Regions from separate parts of the Mesorhizobium sp. NBSH29 genome, predicted to be linked through region 2. Evidence: predicted binding sites of a transcription regulator. Region 2 holds the regulator's gene; the other holds the start of a gene.
What was found. The regulator LexA, encoded in region 2, represses DNA repair genes until DNA is damaged. The targets are predictions, from matches to a motif close to TGTTCNNNNTGTGTTCNG.

Region 1 (7,636 bases), 1.7 Mb from region 2:
CTACAGCAATCCACTCAATCCAGTTTCTCACACTGCCTGGGGGCGGTCGGCCGCCGCTGCCGCAGAACTCTTCGAACGCACCACGCGTCGCTACGGCAAACCGGTTTTCGGCCTGGACGAGACGACAGCCAATGCCCAATCCGTCGAAGTGACCGAAACGACGGTTTGGCAAAAGCCATTCTGCAAGCTGATCAATTTTGAGCGAAGCGCTCAATGTGAAAAGGGGACCGAACCGAAATTGCTGATCGTGGCACCGATGTCGGGCCACTATGCGACCCTTCTCCGGGGAACAGTCGAGGCGATGCTCCCGCACGCTGATGTTTACATTACGGACTGGACCGATGCGCGCAAGGTGCCGGTAACCGACGGCAGTTTCGATCTTGATGACTATATCGACTATATTATAGACATCCTTCATTTTCTTGGGCCGGACACCCATGTCATGGCTGTGTGCCAACCCTCGGTTCCGGTGCTCGCCGCAGCGGCCCTGATGGAAGCACGCGGCGACCAGTTTGCTCCCTCAAGCATGACATTGATGGGCGGACCGATTGATACGCGACAGAGCCCAACGGCGGTCAACGCATTCGCCCAGGAGAAAGGCATCGACTGGTTTCGCGAGAACGTCATCATGCAGGTGCCGTGGCCTAATCCAGGCTACATGCGTGACGTCTATCCCGGTTTCCTGCAATTGTCCGGCTTCATGAGCATGAACCTTGATCGCCATTTAGGGGCGCATAAAGATTTTTTCATGCACCTCGTCAAGGATGATGGCGACAGCGCGGAAAAGCATCGCGACTTTTACGACGAATATCTCGCGGTCATGGACATGACGGCCGAGTTCTACCTTCAGACGGTGGATACCGTGTTTGTGCGTCAGGCGCTGCCAAACGGAACCATGATGCATCGCGCGGAAAATGTTGACCCCGCAGCAATCCGCAATGTGGCTCTGCTTACAATCGAAGGAGAGAATGATGACATTTCGGGCATAGGGCAGACGCGAGCCGCTCATGACCTGTGCGTCAACATTCCCCAATCGATGCGCTCACACTATTTGCAGCCCTCTGTCGGCCACTACGGTGTGTTCAACGGCTCGCGGTTCCGCAAGGAGATTGTGCCACGCATCGTTGATTTCATGGCGGCGCATTCGAGAAGTTCCCGCAAGCAGGCGCGCCCCCGCATCGTGCATTCCGCCAAGCCGTAGGCCGTGTGCAGGAGTGATCCGGTGTTACCACTGCGCAACGCGCACTAAGGAAGTAACCATTCCAGACGATCGTTGCCACGCTTGAATTGACATCAGGCATCAGTCGACCTTAACCTTTTGTTAATAAAAAAAGGTATCGGGGACGGCTGATGGTTTCCTCCTGGGGGAAAAAAATTGCGGCAGGTACAGGAAGCGTCCTAGCCGCTTTGGCGGTGTGTGGTGTCGCCTACGCTGCTCCGATGCAAACCGGCGGGCTCACATCGCAGCCGATCGGCCATTTCGAATTTTGTAAGTCCCGGCCTGCCGAATGTTCCATACGCTCGGTCGACTTAGAGCCCGCGCGCATGAGCGCCGCACTTCTTCGCCAACTCACCAGCGTCAATCTTGCAGTTAATGCCGCCATCAAGCCGATGAACGACATTGACCTCTATGGCAAGGATGAGGTCTGGACGTACCCTCGCGAGTACGGCGATTGTGAGGACTATGTTCTTGAGAAACGCCGGATACTGATGAAATCTGGAGTTTCGACCGCAGACCTTCTTATAACCGTGGTGCGCAAGACCGATGGCGAGGGCCACGCAGTGTTGACCGTGAGGACTGACAAGGGCGATTACATATTGGACAATCTGCACGACGACGTCCGTCCTTGGGAAGAGACTGGCTACCGCTACCTTAAGCGGCAGGCCGCGGATCATACCGGTCGTTGGGTTTCCATACGGGGCGGGGAAAGCCCGCTAGTGGGCTCTGTTCAGTAAGCGCCTGAAGAGCCGTCAGGCCGCCTGCTGAAGCCTCTCAGCTGACATACGGTATGAGATGGATTCCGCTAGATGAATGCGGCCTACGGTTTCAGCGCCATCGAGGTCAGCCAATGTCCGCGCAACCTTCAAAACCCGATGGTAGGCGCGCGCTGAAAATCCAAGCTTGTCCGCTGCGTCTCTCATTAATGAAAGTCCTGCTGCATCAGGCGCAGTAATCGTTTCTATGAGGGCGGTCGTGCAATTGGCGTTGGTCGTTATGTGCGGCAGACCAAGCCCCTCATAACGTTGACGCTGAATGTCTCTTGCGCGTGCCACGCGTTCGGCTACCGCAGCACTTGCTTCAGCCTGCGCCGGACGAATGAGATCTGACGCTGTGACTGCCGGCACCTCGATTCGGAGATCGATCCGATCGAGAAGCGGGCCTGAAATGCGCGCCTGATAATCGGTTCGGCAGCGCGGACCGCGCGCGCACCGGTAGCCTGGTTCCCCAGCCATTCCGCAACGGCATGGGTTCATAGCTGCAACAAGCTGGAACCGGGCTGGATAGGTGACGCGGTGGTTGGCACGCGCAATAATACATTCGCCCGCCTCTAGAGGCTGGCGCATCGAGTCAAGTGCGGCCGGCGAAAATTCCGGGAGCTCATCGAGGAACAAGACGCCATTATGCGCCAGCGATACCTCACCAGGTTTGATACGCAGTCCTCCGCCCACCATAGCCGCCATCGAGGCAGAATGATGTGGCGCCCGAAATGGTCTCCTGTTAGTGAGCTTTCCACCTGCAAGTTCGCCGGCAATCGATGTCACCATCGACACCTCAAGCAATTCGCGCGGCGAGAGCGGTGGCAAGATTGATGGCAATCTTTGCGCGAGCATGGACTTCCCCGAACCCGGAGGCCCGATCAGCAACAGATTGTGGCCGCCGGCTGCCGCCACCTCAAGTGCCCGCTTGGCACTTTCCTGTCCTTTGATGTCAGCAAGATCGGGAAGGTTCGTCGCAGCTGGGTGAACACTCGCCTCCGGGCGGGTCAAAATCTGCGTTCCGCGAAAATGATTGGCGATGGCGATCAGGCTACGTGGTGCGAGGATGTCAAAATCGCGTCCTGCCCACGCCGCCTCTGGCCCGCAGTCATGCGGACATATCAATCCTTTTCCAAGCGCGTTTGCGCCAATGGCTGCTGGCAAAGCCCCAGCAACGGCCGAGATAGTCCCATCCAGAGACAACTCACCCAGGACCAGAAACCCGTCCAGTGCGTCAGCAGGTATCGCGCCCAACCCGGCCATAAGGCAAAGCGCAATCGGTAGATCATAATGACTGCCTTCCTTGGGGAGATCCGCCGGCGCCAGATTGACGGTCACTTTTTTCGCCGGCATCGAAAGGCCCGAAGCATGCAGCGCGGCCTGCACCCGCTCTCGGCTCTCAGCTACAGCCTTGTCTGGCAGGCCTACAATGTGCATCCCGACCTTGCCTGGGGCGATCATCACCTGAACATCGACAGGCACTGCCTCAATTCCCTGAAACGCTACGGTGCGCACCCGCGAAACCATATCTTGCCCCCTGATCGCTGCTGTTTTGACAGCAGCGATTGAAGGAACCACAGTTTTACAACCGAGGCAAGAACAATAAGGGAACAAAGACTCAAATCAGGTTGTGGTCGGTTGCAAATGCCGGAACAGAACAAAAACAAGAAGCCGTTAATCCCTTTTGGCCTCCACGGCATCCCAAAACAGGGCGGCGATATCAGCCCCACCAAACTTTTTCACCTCGCGCACACCGGTCGGCGAGGTGACATTGATCTCGGTCATGTAGTCGCCGATCACATCGATGCCAACGAGGACAAAGCCACGCTGCTTTAGTGCCGGACCGATGCGGCCGCAAATTTCACGTTCGCGATTGGTAAGCTCCGTCTTCTCTGCACGCCCCCCGACATGCATGTTGGAGCGTGAATCATGTTCCGCCGGCACGCGGTTAATGGCTCCGACAGGTTCGCCGTCGATCAGAATGATGCGCTTGTCGCCTGCTCGGACCTCCTTAAGGTAGCGCTGCACGATGAACGGCTCTGGGAACATCTGGCCAAACATTTCAAGCAGCGACGAGAGGTTACGGTCGCCCTCATGCAGCAAAAAGATGCCGGCTCCGCCATTTCCGTAAAGTGGCTTGACGATGATATCGCCATGCGCCCGACGAAACACTGCGACCTCCAGCGGATCCTTGGTAATCAGCGTTTCGGGCATCAGGTCCGCAAATTCGGTGACGAATATTTTTTCAGGGCTGTTTCTCACCCAGGCAGGGTCATTGACCACGAGCGTTTTGGGATGGATGCGCTCCAGGATATGCGTGGTCGTGATATAGTTCATGTCGAACGGAGGATCCTGACGCAACAGGATCACGTCCATCTCCGCCAAATCCGTGCGAACTGGTTCTCCGAGCGTAAAATGGTCGCCCTGAACGTCGCGGACCTGCATAGGTTCAACCCGGGCTACCACCATCCCGTCGACCAGAGAAAGGAGGTCGGGTGTATAATGGAACAATTTGTGGCCACGCCGCTGTGCCTCCAGCGAGAGTGCAAAACTGGTGTCGCCCCCAATTGAGACGGTTTTCACATGGTCCATCTGGACGGCGATTTTCAGCGTCATGGAAGTGTCTCCGGCAGGAATTTTTAGTGCATGTATAGTCTTGGCTGCCTAATTCCAATTGGCACAGGACGGATGAGTCTTTGTCCGCCGGCCAGAGGCAACTATACGAGCATCACATCGGCGTCGCGCATCTTTCCCAGCATTACGTCTAGGGAGCCGTCAAGGTCGATAGCCCGGCAGGCCTCGAGCCGAACGGTGACATTGAGGCCGAGGCGACCCGCGTCAAGCGCCGAAAAGGCAACGCAGAAGTCGGTTGCTAATCCGACCAGTGTGATGTCACGAATTCCGCGCTCCGCAAGATAACCGCCAAGCCCCGTGGGCGTAACATGATCATTTTCGAAAAAAGCCGAGTAACTGTCGATCTCGGATCGAAAGCCCTTGCGCACGATCAGTTCCGCACGCGTGCGGCTGAGGTTAGGATGGAAAGCAGCCCCTGCTGACCCTTGCACACAGTGATCCGGCCAAAGTGTCTGCAGACCGTAGGGCTTGTCGATTGTTTCGAACGCCGACTTGCCGGGATGAGTAGACGCAAAGCTCGAATGGTGCGGCGGATGCCAGTCCTGGGTCAGGATCACATGTTCGAATTCCCTCTCGAGCGCGTTGATGAGAGGCACCACCGCATCACCACCTGCAACCGCGAGCGCGCCGCCTGGGCAGAAATCGTTTTGCACGTCTATGACAACCAGTGCCCCTGAAAACATTGACGCCACACTCCTTTTTCCCGCAGCATCTCGAACACAACTAAAAACGACACGCACGTCAACTGCTGACTTCATCTGCAAAAGCCCTTTCCCTCACGGAAGTGCACTGATATCATTTGCATACGAATGAATTTGAGTTCGCTCTCTGTCGAGGCACGGCGTGACCCGTTACGCAAAACCCCACACGGTGACCGACGCTCTGGCCCTTTTGGCGGAACGGCCTTGGCGGCTTTTGGCGGGCGGAACAGATTTTTATCCGGCCCAGGGCAACCGTCCAGTTGCCGAGCCCGTCCTGGACATCAATGGTCTGGCAGAGTTGCGTGCCATTACCACGACCACCACCCACCTCATCATTGGTGCGCGCACGACCTGGGGCGACATAGCAGCGTCGAGAACTCTCCCTCCAGCCTTCGCAGCGCTAAAGCAGGCCGCCCGCGAAGTTGGCTCTGTGCAGATTCAGAACGCCGGTACGGTGGGGGGTAACCTGTGCAATGCGTCGCCTGCTGCTGATGGAGTGCCGGCGTTGATGATCCTGGAGGCCGAAGTCGAGCTCGCAAGCCAGGGAGCCACACGGGTGCTGCCTCTGAGCGAATTCATTCTCGGCAATCGACGTACCGCGCTTGCACCGGATGAACTTGTAACCGCGATACGGATTCCAACACGGGCGACCGCGGGAGCGTCGTCGTTCGTAAAACTGGGTGCTCGGCGTTATCTGGTCATATCCGTTGCCATGGCAGCAGCTCGTGTAGCGCTTCGCAATGGTGTGGTCGAGGACTGCGCAATCTCGGTGGGTGCTTGCTCTGAGGTGGCGATGCGATTTCCCGCTTTGGAGAAAAGTCTCGTCGGTAGGTCTGCGCAGGGTGGGCTGCGCCAGCATGTTGACCCGTGTTACTTCGAAGCGCTGCAACCGATAGATGATGTGCGCGGGAGCGGGGATTTCCGTCGCAAGGCCTCGTGCGAGATAGTTTCCCGGGCACTTGCCGCCGCCTGCTCAGCAGCGCAGGCGCAGCAGCGCAGCGGTTTAGGTGCGGCATGAGTGAAGCTGAAAAAATCGCATGTGAGGTCAACGGTGTGGCCGCGTGCTTCGATGTTGTGCCCTATGCGCGGTTAAGCACGGTATTGCGCGATGAGGCCCAGATGATGGGCGTCAAAAATGGCTGTGATGCCGGCGATTGCGGAGCATGCACCGTCCTGCTTGACGATCAGCCGGTCTGCGCTTGTCTGGTGCCGGTGGCTTCGGTCGAGGGAAAGCGGATACGCAGTGTCGAGGGACTGGCGACCAATGGAATCCTCTCGCGGCTGCAACAGGCATTTCTCGACCATGGTGCAGTCCAGTGCGGCATCTGTACGCCGGGCTTTTTAATGGCCGCGACAGCGCTGCTCGAAGTCAATCCTGAGCCGCAGGAGCAGGAGGTCCAGGATGCTCTGGGCGGAGTTCTTTGCCGCTGCACCGGTTATCGGAAGATAGTTCAGGCAGTCATGGCTGCATCCAAGTCGGTAAGCCTACCGTCTGAACAAGTCTCCCTAATCGGCTCTCGCGTGGTTCGGATTGACGGAGTTGCCAAGGTGACGGGCTCCGAGCGTTTCGGAGCCGACGGGTTCCCGACCAACGCATTGGCCGTGGCCGTTATACGCTCACCTTACTGGCATGCCAAATTTCAGTTCGGCGATATTGCCGGATTTGTGAAGGAACACCCGGGCGTAGTTGCCGTCTACACGGCCAAAGACATCCCCGGAAAAAATTGCTTTGGTGTCATTCCTGCCTTTGCTGATCAGCCCGCGCTTGCCGCAACGGTAGCAAGATTCAGAGGGGAGGCTGTCGCGATCATCGCGGGTGAGAGGCCCGCCATGGCATCTCTCGACTTGTCACGATTTCCAATCGTCTGGACGGAACGGCCGCACACGCTAGACCCTGTTCGCGCAGTCCAGGATGACTGCGTGCAGCTTCACCCCTCGCGCCCGGGAAATCATCTTGTAAGTGGACGAGTGAGCTGCGGAAATCCGGAAGGCGCCCTGGCGAGGACTGCTCATGCGGTTTCCGGATCGATCGAGACTGCATACGTGGAGCATGCCTACATCGAGCCCGAAGCTGGACATGCGATGATGGAAGGCGACACACTGGTCATCCATGTCTGTACACAAGCGCCCTATATGGACCGTGACGACACAGCTGCCGTGCTTGGACTGCCGCCGGAAAAGGTTCGCATCGTGCCGACCGCTACAGGCGGAGGCTTCGGCTCGAAGCTCGACATTTCGGTGCAGCCACTCATCGGACTGGTGGCGTTGAAGACGGGGCGTCCTGCAACGCTTGCCTACACACGGTCGGAATCGATGATGTCGAC
Region 2 (7,636 bases):
GCGTGGTAATGCAGCCTGAAACCCTGCGGATGATCCTCGACGGCAATGCCAAAAAGGGCGACGTGCTGGGTACTGCCCGCATAGCCGGCATCATGGCGGCCAAGAAGGCGCATGAACTTATCCCGCTTTGCCACCCGTTGCTGTTGACCAAGGTTAGTGTGGACATCGAGCCGGAAGACACCTTACCCGGCCTGCGCGTCACAGCGCTGGCGCGCGTGACCGGCAAGACCGGTGTCGAGATGGAAGCGCTGACGGCCGCGTCCGTCGCCTGCCTGACCATCTACGACATGGCCAAGGCCGTCGACCGCGCCATGACCATCACCGGCATCCGCGTCGTCGAAAAGACCGGCGGCAAATCCGGTCCCTTTTCCGCCGCCGACAGGGGCGACTGACATGGCGCTGCTGCCTGTCGAGGAAGCGCTGTCCCGACTGCTCTCCGATGTCACGCCGGGCTCTGCAGAATCAGTTACGCTGGCGCAGGCCGCCGGCAGGGTTTTGGCCTTCCCGGTGGCTGCGCTCCGGACGCAGCCCCCCTTTCCCGCCTCGGCGATGGATGGCTATGCGGTGCGCGCCGCAGACGTCGCAACCGTACCGGTAATGCTGCGCCTTATCGGCGAGGCTCCGGCCGGCCACCAGTTCGACGGCTCGGTCGGCCCCGGCGAGGCCGTGCGAATATTCACTGGTGCGCCGGTGCCGCCAGGTGCCGACACCATCCTGATCCAGGAAAATGCTCGTCGCTTTGACAGCGGCACCGTCGAGGCTGTCGAAACAGTCGCCGCAGGCCGTCATATCCGCAAACCCGGGCTTGATTTCGAAACCGGCGATCCGCTGCTCGACGCCGGCCGCAAGCTTGACCCCGCAGCCCTCTCGCTCGCTGCCGCTGCCAACCATGCGCAGCTCGATGTCATCAAGGCTCCGCTCGTTGCTATCATTGCCACCGGCGACGAATTACAGCCGCCCGGCAGCCAGAATGTGAGGCCCGATCAGATCATCGCGTCCAACGGCTTTGGCGTGGCCGCTATCGCCATGGATTGCGGCGCGCGGGTGCTTGACCTTGGCATCGTGCAAGACGACGCCGAAAAGATCGCGGCAGCTTACCACAGGGCCCTGACTGCTGGCGCCGATGTCGTTGTAACTCTGGGCGGCGCATCGGTCGGAGATCACGATCTCATCCATGATGTACTGACAAGCCAAGGGATGACCCTCGATTTCTGGAAGATCGCCATGCGTCCCGGCAAACCCCTGATGTTCGGCCGCCATGGCACGGTGCGAATCATTGGCCTCCCTGGAAATCCGGTGGCCAGTCTCGTCTGCTCGCACCTGTTCCTGAAGCCGCTCCTGCTCAAACTGGGTGGACTGCCTCATGAGCCTGGCTTGCAGTCGGCAGTACTTGCCACGCCCATGGCCGCCAACGACCAGCGCCAGGATTATGTCCGCGCAATCATCTCGGAACAGGATGGCACAAAGGTCGCAACGCCCTTCGCCCTACAGGATTCCTCGATGCTAAAAACGCTGGCTGCCGCCAATGCCCTGATTGTCCGGCCGCCTCACGCACCGGCCGCACCTGTGGGCGAAACCTGTCCCGTGCTGATGTTACGCTGAACAACGTCTGTCAGTATTCATTAAAATTTAAACGGTTGCAGAACACAACTGGAACAGATAGTGTTTGTTCTGGTTTTGTTTTTGATCCGATTCATATCTAGGGGGTCCGCCGCCATGCTCACGCGCAAACAACATGAACTGTTGATGTTCATCCATGAGCGCATGAAAGAAGCAGGCATTCCCCCCTCTTTTGACGAGATGAAGGATGCGCTCGATCTCGCTTCCAAGTCGGGCATACATCGGCTGATCACAGCGTTGGAAGAGCGTGGCTTCATTCGGCGCCTGCCCAATCGGGCGCGTGCCCTGGAGGTGCTGCGCCTGCCTGATTCCATGTCGCCGGGTCTCGCTCCCACCCAGCGCGGATTTTCGCCGAGCGTCATCGAGGGCAGCCTTGGAAAGCGCAGTGAACCGATGCGCAAGCCTGCTGCCAGCAATGATGACGACGCCAATGCCGCAGTATCGATTCCTGTCATGGGCCGCATCGCTGCTGGTGTTCCCATCGACGCCATTCAACACAAGACGCATTCGATTATGGTTCCACCCGAAATGATCTCCGGTGGCGATCATTATGCTTTGGAAGTGCGCGGCGATTCGATGATCGATGCTGGCATTTTCGATGGCGACACGGTCATCATCCGCGATGCCAACACAGCCAATCCGGGCGACATCATTGTCGCGTTGGTTGACGAAGAGGAAGCGACGCTGAAGCGCTTCCGCCGCAAGGGTGCGTCGATTGCGCTGGAAGCAGCCAACCCCGCCTATGAGACACGCATCTTTGGTCCCGACCGGGTCAAGGTCCAGGGTCGCCTTGTCGGCCTCATCCGACGTTATTAGTTAATCAGCCTCGGCATTTTCCGCCTCGCCTTCGGGTTTGCTGCGCATCTTGCGCTGATAGGGCGGATTACCGCGTGCCTCGCGTGAGAAACGGCGTTGCGTGTGCCATGGGCGATAGTGATTTCCGATCGCAAAGGTGACGACCGGCGGGTCGGTGGCGCTCAATAGAATGGCGGCACTGCCATGCGCGGCAAGGTCACGTTTGGTGATGATCTCGACAGGCTGGCCCGGACAGATATTTTTGGCCGTCGCGTCGTCGATCACGATGATCGAGGCGATGGCGCATGCGCCGCGCGCCGCTTTGGCGTCCGCAGCATGCGCGATCACCGCCCCGCTGCCATGGCGCGACATGCACACGCCCGCATCACAAAGGAACGGGATGGCGCCGGGAACCTCGTTTCCGAGGGCCTGATATGGCTCGTTGCGCGGTCGTGTAATGTCGGGCGTATCCAGCGCGCGCTGCCAGTTCTCCATCGCGAAGGCACTCGGGCGATTGCGGTTCACCGCCAGTTCGCCGTCGCCAAGCCGGACGCCGACAAGCCGCGCATCCTCGGAAATCAGCACATCGGGAAGTTGTCGGCTGCTCGCCATGAAAAGACCGACTGCCAGAAAGGGCAGTGCCGTCAGCCTCAACCGTGTCGACGAAAGCGTCGCCAGCACGAGCGCCACGGTCATTACTGCAACCGAACCTGCCGGAATGAGCCCCACCGCATCGATGGGCGAGCGTTCTGAAAACCAGTTTGCGATCGCCAGCATGGCCGACAGCCCCTTCCCCATCACAGCAAACACATAGCCATCAAGACCGAATGGCATCGCCACCATCCCGATTACGGCCGAAGGCATGACAATAGCTGAAACCACTGGCATTGCCGCCAGATTGGCAGCCAGGCTAAGCGGCGATATCCGCTGGAAGTGATAGATGCCGAAAAGCGTCGTCGCTGTTCCGGCGATCAGCGACGTCAGCGCTAACCCACCAGCATAAAATAGCGCCTTGCGGGCCATCCTGTAGGGGAGCGGGAGATGAGCTGTATCAATGGCTGAATGGGTTGGCGTTCGTTGACGCCCCGACCAGGCAGCGTAGCCGCCAATCAGCGCCGCGGTTGCCGCGAAAGACATCTGGAAGCTTGGGCCCATCACCTCATGCGGCGAACGAGCCACCACGAATAGTGCAGCAATGGCCAGATTGCGCATCGTCAGTGCCGCGCGGTCAAACAGAAGTGCCGTCAACATGACGGCCAGCATGATGTAGCTGCGCTCGGCGGCCACTGCAGCACCCGAGACGAACAGATAGGCCGAAATCGCCACGAGTGCGGCGCCGGCTGCAAATTTCTTCACCGGATAGCGCGATGCAAAGCCCGGGAAAAGCGCGAAGATGCCGCGCAGCAATCCCATCACAGTTGCCGCTACCAGCGCCATGTGCAGACCCGAAATAGATAGAATATGCGCCAATCCGGTGCGCCGCATGGCTTCGTTGACCGGTTCGGGAATGCCGCTCCGCACACCCACAACCAGCGCCGCCGCAATCTGTCCCTCCACGCCGCCAATGCCATCGGCGATCCGTGCCGCAAGCCCTTTGCGGGTGTTTTCCACAAAGGTCAGTGCGTTCGTGCGCCACCCCGCTTGTTTAAGCGCACGGACATCCAACTCGGGCCCGATGAGAAAAAACCCGCTCGCGCCGATGCCAGAAAAATAGCTCTGAAACGAAAAGTCATAGCTGCCCGGTCGCACCGGTCCGGTGGGCGGCAGCAGACGAACCACGCCTGCCACCGCCGATCCGGCCTGCAGCCCTTCGGGCATAGCGCGCGCGGTGACCCTGATCCGGTCGGGCGCATAGCGCAGGGTTGGTCGCTCGGTCGCGGCCACATCGATGGTCAGCCGGACCCTGCCGCTTGGCTGCGGTTCTACCAACACCACATGGCCCATGACCCGTGTCGTGATGTCCGAGCCGATAATTTTGGTGCCGGTACGCCATACCTCCAGCTTGGCCGCCAGCACGCCCAGAAGCACGATCAGCGCGATAGTAAGCGCAAGGCGTAGTATTGGCTGCCCGCCAGCCACCAGAGCCAGTGCGGCAAGCGCAAGCACGCTGCTCCACAGTGCATAAAACTCAGGCTCTCCAACCGCTGTAAAATAGGCGATCACCCCAACCGCCAGGAACACGGGGATGAACAGGAAGAAAGTGCCCCTCTCCTCCTCCAGCACCAGATCTGTTTTCAGTGCTGGAACGATACGCCAGACTGAGGACATAGCCGATGGCACAACATCCAGCCGGCCACCGCCTTGTGCATGCGCTGTCGCAGCCGTCTCCAGCGCCGCCGGCTCGGGTCTGGTCGTGGTAGGTGCGGCAGGGACAGGGAAACCGTCGGGCGCAAAAAACGCCCGCTCCTGCGTCTCGGAAATGGCTGCTTCCGCCGTCTCTCGGGCCACGCTTGGCCGCTCCCCTTGCACCCCGGTCTCGCTATGCTACATCAACGCCACAAGAACACCACGGCATTGCCGAACGCGCCCAAAGTCGGTGCGCTGCAAAGGCCACACATCCAGGAACCGTGAAAGAAAAAATGTCTGACACTAAAACGCCCGTCGTCACCCGTTTTGCTCCTTCGCCGACCGGCTATCTTCACATTGGCGGCGCGCGCACTGCGCTGTTCAACTGGCTTTATTCCCAGCACACCAGCGGCAAAATGCTGCTGCGTATTGAAGACACGGACCGGGAACGCTCAAGCGACGCAGCCACCGCCGCTATCCTTGAAGGCCTCTCATGGCTTGGCCTGACTTGGGATGGTGCGCCGATCTCGCAATATGAACGCGCCGCGCGTCACCGCGACGTGGCCGAGGAACTTGTGCGCATGGGTAAGGCCTATTATTGCTATGCCTCGCCCGAAGAACTGACCACCATGCGCGAGACAGCGCGTGCAGAAGGCCGACCGCCGCGCTATGACGGCCGCTGGCGTGACCGTGATCCTTCAGAAGCGCCAGCCGACGTCAAAGGCGCCATCCGGATAAAGGCCCCTCAGGACGGCGAGACCGTGGTGCGTGACAGGGTCCAGGGCGATGTTCGTTTTCCAAACAAGGATCTCGACGATTTCATCATTTTGCGCTCGGACGGCAACCCGACCTACATGCATGCCGTCGTAGTTGACGACCATGATATGGGCGTCACACACATCATCCGCGGCGACGACCATTTGACAAACGCTGCTCGCCAGATCGTTATCTATGATGCGATGGCCTGGGACGTGCCGGTGATGTCGCATATCCCGCTGATCCACGGTGCCGATGGTGCAAAACTGTCGAAGCGTCACGGCGCGCTTGGCGTCGAAGCCTATCGCGCCATGGGCTATCTGCCGGCGGCGCTGATCAACTACCTCGCCCGTCTCGGCTGGAGCCATGGCGATGACGAGGTGATGAGCCTGGACGACATGGTGCGCTGGTTCGAGATCGAGGACGTCAACAAGGGCGCTGCCCGCTTCGATTTCAAAAAGCTGGAAGCGCTGAACGGCGTCCACATGCGCCAGATGGAGCCGGGCGCGCTGCTTGAAAGGCTGGTGGAGACACTGCCCTACCTCGAAGGTGGGCCTGCCATGGCCGATGCATTGACGCCCGAACGGAAGGCGCAGCTTCTGGCCGCTATGCCGGGATTGAAAGAGCGTGCCAAGACGCTGAACGAACTGGTCGAGGGCGCTGGCTTCCTGTTTGCCACCCGTCCACTGGCGCTGGACGATAAGGCGACAGGCCTGCTCGATGCACCCGCCAAGGAAATCCTCAAAGGCGCCAAGGCTGCTCTGGAAAAAGTCGGCGGCGACTGGTCGGCGGCCTCCACAGAAGCTGCCATTCGTGAATTCGCAACAGAATCGGACATCAAGCTTGGCGCGGTGGCCCAGCCTCTGCGCGCCGCACTCACCGGTCGCGGCACGTCACCTGGCGTGTTTGACGTGCTTGCCGTGCTTGGCCAGCAAGAAAGCCTGGAACGCATTGGTGATCAAATCGGTTAACGGTTTGAAGCGACCATTGAAAAGTGGCTGTTGCGGTGCAACATAGGAAACGACACAAACTTGGCAGCCCGCGACAAATGCGCTAGCACCCCAATGCGCAGTCATGCGCCTGTGACGTCCCTGTCGCAGGATTTGCCGACATTTTGGAAACAAGGGAGAGTGCGATGACCGAAGCCGCGAAAAAGATGGACTCCGACGCTCCGGCAACGGCATCGCTCGAATTTGCTGGCAAATCGCACGATTTCAAGGTCCGGCAGGGTACCGTTGGCCCGGATGTGATCGACATCGCTTCGCTTTACCGCGAAACCGGTGCATTCACCTATGATCCGGGCTTTACGTCGACGGCATCGTGCGAATCCGAGATCACTTTTATTGATGGTGATGAGGGCATCTTGCTGCATCGCGGCTACCCTATTGACCAGTTGGCCGAGCACGGCGATTTCCTCGAGGTCTGCTATCTGCTGCTTTATGGCGAACTGCCCACCAAAGCCCAGAAAGAAGATTTTGATTACCGCGTAACGCGTCACACCATGGTTCATGAACAGATGACGCGCTTCTTCACCGGCTTCCGCCGCGATGCGCATCCTATGGCTGTGATGTGCGGTGTTGTTGGAGCGATGTCCGCCTTCTATCACGATTCAACCGACATTTCGGACCCGCATCAGCGTATGGTCGCGTCAATCCGCATGATCGCCAAAATGCCGACCATCGCCTCGATGGCGTTCAAATATCATATCGGCCAGCCCTTCATTTACCCCAAGAACGAGCTGAATTTCGCCGCCAACTTCCTGCACATGTGCTTTGCCGTGCCGTGCGACGATTATAAGGTGAACCCGGTTCTGGCGCGCGCGATGGAACGCATTTTCATCCTGCATGCTGATCATGAGCAGAATGCCTCCACCTCCACTGTGCGGTTGGCCGGATCGTCGGGCGCCAACCCGTTTGCCTGCATCGCAGCGGGAATTGCCTGCCTTTGGGGTCCTGCCCATGGTGGCGCGAACGAGGCCGCTCTCAACATGCTGACCGAAATCGGCACGGTTGACCGCATTCCCGAATTCATTGCCCGCGCCAAGGACAAAAACGATCCGTTCCGCTTGATGGGCTTTGGCCACCGCGTCTACAAGAACTACGATCCGCGCGCAAAAATCATGCAGAAGACCTGCCATGAGGTGCTTGGAGAACTCGGAATCAAAGACGATCCGATGCTC

Region 1: a site for LexA is predicted at 3,573-3,590, ahead of GA830_RS04775 (YifB family Mg chelatase-like AAA ATPase). Genes of this name have one in related genera too.

What each region holds. Positions count from the first base shown of each region.
Region 1 is NZ_CP045492.1:971,683-979,318, forward strand. It holds gene GA830_RS04765 (polyhydroxyalkanoate depolymerase) at 1-1,201, shown strand, start outside; gene GA830_RS04770 (transglutaminase-like cysteine peptidase) at 1,351-1,956, shown strand; gene GA830_RS04775 (YifB family Mg chelatase-like AAA ATPase) at 1,972-3,504, opposite strand; gene gshB (glutathione synthase) at 3,652-4,593, opposite strand; gene pncA (bifunctional nicotinamidase/pyrazinamidase) at 4,695-5,294, opposite strand; gene GA830_RS04790 (FAD binding domain-containing protein) at 5,455-6,330, shown strand; gene GA830_RS04795 (molybdopterin-dependent oxidoreductase) at 6,327-7,636, shown strand, end outside.
Region 2 is NZ_CP045492.1:2,868,120-2,875,755, forward strand. It holds gene moaC (cyclic pyranopterin monophosphate synthase MoaC) at 1-392, shown strand, start outside; gene GA830_RS14250 (molybdopterin molybdotransferase MoeA) at 394-1,602, shown strand; gene lexA (transcriptional repressor LexA) at 1,717-2,436, shown strand; gene GA830_RS14260 (ComEC/Rec2 family competence protein) at 2,437-4,863, opposite strand; gene gltX (glutamate--tRNA ligase) at 4,995-6,428, shown strand; gene gltA (citrate synthase) at 6,593-7,636, shown strand, end outside.